Regions from separate parts of the Burkholderia stagnalis genome, predicted to be linked through region 1. Evidence: riboswitches for the same ligand, from Rfam matches in the RefSeq annotation. Region 1 holds a riboswitch; the other holds the start of a gene.

Region 1 (3,924 bases):
GTCCTGCGGCACCTCGGCGCTCGCCTGCGACGACAGCGACAGCACGCCCGACGGCTCCGGAAAGTGCGGGTTGACGGCCTGTGCGCGCGCGGCCGGCGACGCGAGCGTCAGCGCGACGGGCACGGCGGCAGCGAGAACGAGCGACAGCGCGAGTGCGGATTTCTTGGTCATTGTTGGACTCCTTGTGCGAGGGCGCGCACGCGGATCACGCGTGCGCGACGCGGGCGGACCGCGCGACGAAAAAAACGACAGCCGGCCCGATCGGCCGGCAGCGGTTGCTTAGGCCGTGCGAGGGCGCCGCGAGTTCCGGGCGGGCCGCGCTGCGCTGACCAAATTTGACGTTCGTCCGCTTGCGCTCACTTCATCAGCCGTTCGGTGATGAAGCGCCATTCGGCGCGCGTGACGGGCGTGATCGATAGCCGGTTGCCTTTCGCGAGCACGCGCATGTCCGCGAGTTCGTCGTATTCGCGCAGCGCGCCGAGCGGCACGAGCGCCGCCTTCTTCACGAAGCGCACATCGACGAGCAGCCAGCGCGGCGCTTCCCGCGTCGACTTCGGGTCGTAATAGGGACTCTTCGGATCGAACTGCGTGGGGTCGGGGTAGGGTGTCGACGACACTTCGGCGAGGCCCGCGATGCCAGGCTCGGGGCAGCTCGAGTGATAGAACAGCACGCCGTCGCCGATCTTCATCGTGTCGCGCATGAAATTGCGCGCCTGATAGTTGCGCACGCCCGTCCACGGCAGCGTGCGCTGCGGCGCATTCGCGAGATCGTCGATGCTCGCTTCGTCCGGTTCGGACTTCATCAGCCAGAATTGCATGGATCGTAATCGACGCAGAAAGAGGCTGCTGCAAACAGCGGCGGCTACAAAAGGAAACGGCACCGGGAATTGCCCGATGCCGTTGGATAGGCCCCCGCCTTAGCCGCTAGGCCGGCATCCTGAACCTGGGGTTCAGAATTGGTCGCAGTTAGCAGCACTTCGGGTACATCAGACAGAGTGACGCGCGCGCCCGTGCTACAAATTTCCGCAACCGTGCACATGGCATTGGTTCAAGGAATATATGACCTTGGCGAACCAGGCAGGGAAGCTGATTGAACTGTGAATCTACGCGCCAATTTGACCACCGTTGACCGTCGAGATCAAGGAAAATCGACGCTTCGATTCGAGGTTACTGCGTCTCGTGCTGTGCGAGCACCGCACCGAGTTGTTCGTTCATCTGGTGCATTGTACGCCGGATTTCTTCCGCCGGAAATGCTTCACCGTGACGCACGCTCGTTTGCAGCCGCAGCAGTTCCGACGCGAGCGACAGCGCCGCCATCACCGCGATGCGGTCGGTGCCGCGCACCGAGCTGTTCGAACGGATCTTCGTCATTTCCGCGTCGACACGCGCGACCGCCTCCAGCAGCGCCGCTTCGGTCTCGGCCGAACAGGCAAGCCGATAGGCCTGGCCGAGAATCGAGACTTCGATCTGCTTGGTGCTCATGCGTGTTCTCCGTGGCTGGCTGCGTCGTCGCGATCGGTGCGCGCCTGCGTATCCAGCAGGTCGAGCTGGTTGTCGGCCTCCGCCACGCTCTTCGTGCGCGGCAGCTTCTCGAGAATCGCGTTCAGCTTCACCTGCGCGTCGTCGATCTTTGCCGACAGCGTGTCGCGTTCCTCCGCGAGCGCATTGCGTTCCTCGCGCAGTTGCGCGAGCTCGCTGCGCACCGTGTCCGTTTCCGCGCGCAATTGCGCGACCTGCTCCTCGAGCGCGAGTCGTTCCGAGTGATAGCGCTGATTCAGCGCGATCAGTCGGCCAATATTTTGAGATAGGGTTTCGAGTTCGTTGAGCATCTGCTGCGTCCTCTAAAGACCCAGCATTTTAGCGCGGAATAACGCGCATTCCGACATCTGTAACGTTTCCAGTCGTAACACCCCCGCTTCTTGCCTCGAATGCGCGCATCGCGAGCCGGTTTTGCGTGCGGCCGGATGCTTTCTTGACGCTCGCGCGGCCCGCTCCTAAACTGGCGCCGCCTCGGTGCTCGCGCGTGCGACGCGCGGTTAAACGGGAAGCAGGGCGTGGCGCCGCAGCGTGCCGCCAACCTGCGCTGCCCCCGCAACGGTAAGCGGCCGCATCGGACGATGCAGGCCGGCTCGGGTGCGCTCGGCGTGTGCCACATGCACGCGGGCGCAGGCCACTGCGCGTGCTGTTCGCGCGGGAAGGCGAGCCGGAACGCCGCCAGCCCGGATACCGGCCGAGGCGGGGAGCCCGCACGCGGGCTCCGTGACGCGCGGCCCGCGGGGAAGCAGGCTGCGCTGCGGTTCACAGGACTTCTTCGATGCTGACCCCAATCGCCCGCACCGCGCTCGGCGCGCTATGCGGGCTGCCGCTCGCGGCCGCCGCGCAGACGGCCCCCGCCGACACCCCGTCTTCCAACTCCGCCGCACCCGCCGCCGGGCGGCACGCCGACGCGCCGCTGCTCGCGCCGATGGTGGTGACCGCGCAGCGCGCGCCGCAGGCGCTCGCCGACGCGATTCCGCAAACGACCGTGTTCGACGCGCAGGACATCGCCGCGCACCCCGGCGCCGATCTGCCGACCCTGCTCGCGTTCGCGCCGGGGGCGCAGATCGTGCGCAACGGCGGCCCGGGCGCGAACGCGTCGCTGTTCCTGCGCGGCGCGCAGTCGAACCAGTCGCTCGTGCTGATCGACGGCGTGCGGGTCGACTCCGCGAGCCTCGGCAACGCGCAGCTCAGCCAGTTGCCGCTCGACCAGATCCAGCGCGTCGAGATCGTGAACGGCAACGTGTCGTCGCTGTACGGCTCGGGCGCGATCGGCGGCGTCGTGCAGGTGTTCACGAAGGACGGCGGCAACCATCCGCCGCGCTTCAATTTCGCGGTGGGCCTCGGCAGCTACGGCACGCAGACGCAGCAGGCCGGCGTGTCGGGCCGGCTCGACGGCGACGGCAGGACGACCTTCAGCGTGGCGGTCGCGCGCGAGAAGGACAACGGTTTCTCCGCGCTCGACCCGGCGAAGCGGCCGAGTGCGAACCCGAACGCGAACGGCTACCTCAACGAGAGCGTGACCGCATCGCTGCGCCATCGCTTCGATGCGCGCTGGGACGCGGGCGTCAGCTACTTCCAGGCGAACGGCAACAACAGCTACGACAATGCATTCGGCGCGCCGGCCGACCTGAACAATCTCTATTCGCGCGTGCAGCAGGCGCGCGTGTTCGCGAACGGCAAGCTGTTCGACTGGTGGACGACGCACGTCAGTGTCGCCGCGGGCAACGATCGCAGCCAGACGCAGCTGAACGGCGCGTACACCGACCACTTCAATACCGACAACCGCCAGTACACGTGGCAGAACGATTTCCGGATCGCGCAGGATCACACGATCCAGGCCGGCTACGAGCGTCTCGACCAGCAGTTCATGTCGAACGTGTATTCCGCGCCGCAGCGCCACGTGAACTCCGGCTGGCTCGGCTATACGGGGCGCGTCGGCCGCCAGCAGTTTCAGGCGAGCGTGCGGCGCGACCAGTATTCGGATTTCGGCGGCGCGAATTCCTACTATCTCGGCTACGGTCTCGAGCTCACCGATCGCTGGAAGGTCACCGCGAGCTATTCGAGCGCGTTTCGCGCGCCGACCTTCAACGACCTCTACTACCCGAACGCGGGCAACGCGTCGATCCAGCCCGAGCGCAGCCACTCGGTCGAGGCCGCGGTGCAGTACGCGTCCGACGAAGTGGGCGTCGTGCGCGTCACCGCGTTCCAGACCCGCTACGCGAACCTGATCGACTACCAGCCCGACGCGCGCAGCGGCTTCTATGTCGCGCGCAACGTCGGCCGCGCGAAGGTGCAGGGGCTCGAGGCATCGTGGCAGGGGCACGTCGGCGCAACCGACGTGCGGGTGGCCGGCACCTTGCAGAATCCGGTCAACGAAACGCAGAA
Region 2 (3,924 bases), 990 kb from region 1:
TGTCGGCGAGCAGCGCGAGTACCTCGATGCCGCCGATCAGCGCGGCGACCAGCACCGATACGAACGTGATCGTCATGTTGTAGTAGATCTTGCGGATCGGCCGCACGTACGCCCAGCGGTACGCGCCCATCATCAGGATGCCGTCGGTCGTATCGACGAGCGTCATGCCGGCCGTAAACAGCGCGGGCAGGACCATCACCGACCAGAACGACAGGCCGCCCTGCACCTGCGTGGCCGAGATGCCGAACAGCGCGATCTCGGTCGCGGTGTCGAAGCCGAAGCCGAACAGGAAGCCGACCGGATACAGGTGCCAGCTGCGCGACACGAGGCGGAACAGCGGCCGGAACAGCCGCGCGAGCACGCCGCGCTGGTTCAGCAGCATGTCGAGGTCCGCCTCGACGATCGCTTCGCCGCGCCGCGCGGCGCGGAACGTCCGGTACACGGAAATCAGGATCAGCAGGTTCGCGGCCGCGAGCACCAGCAGGAAGAACGCCGACACGCTGGTGCTGATCACGCCGCCCCACGCCTTCATGCTTTCGAAGCGCGACAGCGACGCGGCGGTGAGCGCGACCGCGACGGACATCACGATCACCACCGTCGAATGGCCGAGCGAGAAGAACAGGCCCGCGCCGAGCGGGCTGCGGCCTTCCTGCATCAGCTTGCGGGTGACGTTGTCGATGGCGGCGATGTGGTCGGCGTCGACCGCGTGGCGCAGGCCGAACACGTACGCGAGCAGCGCGGTGCCGAGCAGCACGGGCTGGTCGTGGAACGCGACGAAAGCCCAGATCCACGCGCCGGCGTTGAACGCAATGAGCAGCGCATAGATCGCGACGATTTTGCCGCGCAGGCCGGACGGGCTGTCGTTGAACAGGCGGAAGAACGAGTCGAGCATGGTGCTCCCTGGCGAACGGTCGACATGGTGAATGCCAACACGGCCGGCGCCATACGCTCGGGCCCGCGCGCGCTGCCGGATGCCGGGCCGGCGCGAAGCGCGCGGCGGGCCGGAATGCGGAACACGCTCGGATACCGGACGCGCTGCGGCGGCGGCCGTGGACGATGCGCCGCATCCCCGCGGCGCTGAACCCCTCGTCTCGGCCGGTATCCGGGCTGACGAACACGCCGCTTCGCCTTCCCGGACGCGCGACGCATCCAGTGGCGGTCGTCCGCATGCGCAGCAGGCATGCGGCGAAGCGGCGCTGCCTTGCGCGTGGCGCAAGGCGTTCGCTTACCGTTGCGGGGGCAGCACAGGTTGGCATGGCTGCGGGGCAGCCGAGCGTCCTGTTTCCCGTTTAACTGCGCGCGCCGGGAAGGCGCGCGCGAGCACCGAAACGCGTGCGAGTGTAGGCGTCGCGGGCGGGAGCGTCAAGGCGAGACGGCGGGCCGGCCGGAACGCTCACGCCGCGCGCGCCGCCCCCTCCGCGATCGCCTTGCGCAGCCCCGTCCGTGCGGGGCAAGCCGATGTTGGTATGCGTCCCCTCCGCCGCATGCGTCCGGCAGTCGGCAATCCAGGCCTTGCTCGTGACGTCAGGCGGATGATCGCAAACCAATTTGCGGCCGCGCAATGCATCGGCTGCCGGATCGATCTCGATCGAATGCGGGCTCAATCGGCCGGCCCTCCGGGCCAATGGCACGCTGTGCTATCGTATGCGCCGCGTTCGGTGCTCGCGCCCACCCTCCGGCGGGCGCAGTTAAACGGGAAACAGGAGGCGGCGCGACCGCCCGGCCTGTGCTGTCCCCGCAACGGTACGCCGCCCGCGTGACGCGCCCCGAGCGCGCACGCCCATGCCGCCCACGATGCCACTGCCCGCCAGCGCCGGGTGGGAAGGCCGCGGCCTGGCAAGCGGCCAGCCCGGATACCGGCCGACGCAAGGGGCGAGCACGACGCTCGCGAACGCCCGGTCCGCGGGGGACGGACTGCGTGCGCTGACCGTGCGCCTATCATGCGCTTATGCCCGCGTCGAGCGGGCCCCGTTCATTCCGCTATGCATCGCATCCTCGCAGGCCGGCTTCGCGCCCTCCGTTCGCCGCACGCCACCGCTTCGTCACGGCTCGCGCCGTGCCGCGCGCGATGAGCCGCGCCTGGCTGGTCGGCGCCGGCCCCGGCGACGCGGACCTGCTGACGCTCAAGGCGGTGCGCGCGATCGGCGCGGCCGACGTGTTGCTCGTCGACGATCTCGTGAACCCGGACGTGCTGCAGCATGCGCGCGCCGACGCAATCGTCGAACACGTCGGCAAGCGCGGCGGCCACGCGTCGACGCCGCAGGAAGCGATCATCGCCGCGATGCTCGCGCACCTGCGCGCAGGCCGCAGCGTCGCGCGCCTGAAAGGCGGCGACCCGTTCGTGTTCGGCCGCGGCGGCGAGGAGCTGATCGCGCTCGGCGCGGCGGGCTTTCCGGTCGAGGTCGTGAGCGGCATCACCGCCGGCATCGCCGCGCCGGCCGCGCTCGGCATCCCGGTCACGCATCGCGGCGATGCGCAGGGCGTGATCTTCGTCACCGGCCACGGCGCGGGCGACGACGAACCGGACTGGCACGCGCTCGCCGCGACCCGCATGACACTCGTGATCTACATGGGCATCCGCCGGCTCGGCGCGATCGCCGCCGCGCTGCGCGCGGGCGGCCTGCCGGACGACACGCCGTGCGCGGCGATCGAATCGGCGACGCGGCCCGGGCAGCGTCACGCGCTGGCGACGCTCGCGACGCTGGTCGACACCGTCGGCGCGGCCGGCATCGGCTCGCCGGCGATCGTCGTGATCGGCCGCGTCGCCGCGCTGGCCGCCGATCCCGCGGTGCAGGCCGCGCTGGCCGGCGCCGCTCCGCCGCCGGCGCGCACGTGATGCAGGTCGCCCTCGGCCTCGGCTTTCGCGCGGGCGTGAGCGCCGCGCAGCTCGACGCCGCGATTCGCGCGGCGCTCGCGCATCACCCGCACGCGCGGCCGGCCGTCGTCGCGACGCTCGTCGACAAATCCCGCGCACGCGCGCTGCGCACGCTGTGCGCGCGGCGCGGCTGGCCGCTCGTCGCGTTCGACGCCGCACAGCTCGCCGCGCATCCCGAACTGGCCGCCAGCGCACCGTCGGCCGCCGCCCTCGCCCGCTTCGGCGTGGCCGGTGTCGCCGAGCCCTGTGCGCGGCTCGCCGCGCCGCGCGGCCGGCTGCTCGGCCCGAAATTCGCACGGGGCGGCGTGACGGTCGCGTTCGCCGGCCCGCTTTGACCTCCTTTTATCGACAGGACGAATCCCGATGAAAACCGATCCCGACGCGCATCTGCGGATGACCGAACGGCGCCGCGCCGGCCACGAGAAGAAGCAGGCCGCCGCCGTCAACGAGAAGGGCCTGCTGATGGTCCACACGGGCAACGGCAAGGGCAAGAGCACCGCCGCGTTCGGCATGGCCGTGCGCGTGCTCGGCCACGGCATGCGGCTCGGCGTCGTGCAGTTCATCAAGGGCGCGCTGCACACGTCCGAGCGCGATTTCCTCGGCGCGGTCGCGCACTGCGATTTCGTGACGATGGGCGACGGCTATACGTGGAACACGCAGAACCGCGACGCCGACATCGCGACCGCCCGCAAGGGCTGGGACGAGGCGCGCCGGATGATCGAGAGCGGCGATTACCAGATGGTGATCCTCGACGAGCTGAACACCGTGCTGAAGTACGAATACCTGCCGCTCGACGAAGTGCTCGCGACGCTCGCCGCGCGCCCCGCGTCGCTGCACGTCGTGGTGACGGGCCGCCATGCGCCCGATGCGCTGATCGAGGCGGCCGACCTGGTCACCGAGATGCGCCTCGTCAAGCATCCGTACAAGGAGCAAGGCGTGAAGGCGCAGCGCGGCGTGGAGTTCTGAACGATGCCCGCCTGCCCGGCGCTGTTCGTCAGCGCGCCCGCGTCCGGCCAGGGCAAGACGTCGGTGACGGCCGGCCTCGCGCG

Evidence for each region. A riboswitch is a leader RNA that binds a small molecule or an ion and turns the genes downstream of it on or off. The one in region 1 is predicted to bind cobalamin.
Region 2: linked by a shared signal. The riboswitch ahead of cobA (uroporphyrinogen-III C-methyltransferase) and the one ahead of ABFO07_RS06225 (TonB-dependent receptor plug domain-containing protein) in region 1 are both predicted to bind cobalamin.

Annotation. Positions count from the first base shown of each region.
Region 1 is NZ_CP156685.1:1,301,434-1,305,357, forward strand. Features, by position in the region: gene ABFO07_RS06200 (SIMPL domain-containing protein) at 1-171, opposite strand, end outside; gene ABFO07_RS06205 (EVE domain-containing protein) at 357-818, opposite strand; RNA gene ssrS (6S RNA) at 906-1,087, opposite strand; gene ABFO07_RS06215 (cell division protein ZapA) at 1,168-1,482, opposite strand; gene ABFO07_RS06220 (hypothetical protein) at 1,479-1,829, opposite strand; cobalamin riboswitch at 1,995-2,249, shown strand; gene ABFO07_RS06225 (TonB-dependent receptor plug domain-containing protein) at 2,315-3,924, shown strand, end outside.
Region 2 is NZ_CP156685.1:2,294,800-2,298,723, forward strand. Features, by position in the region: gene ABFO07_RS10670 (HoxN/HupN/NixA family nickel/cobalt transporter) at 1-892, opposite strand, end outside; cobalamin riboswitch at 1,077-1,343, opposite strand; cobalamin riboswitch at 1,639-1,879, shown strand; gene cobA (uroporphyrinogen-III C-methyltransferase) at 2,069-2,836, shown strand; gene ABFO07_RS10680 (cobalamin biosynthesis protein) at 2,836-3,210, shown strand; gene cobO (cob(I)yrinic acid a,c-diamide adenosyltransferase) at 3,239-3,841, shown strand; gene ABFO07_RS10690 (cobyrinate a,c-diamide synthase) at 3,845-3,924, shown strand, end outside.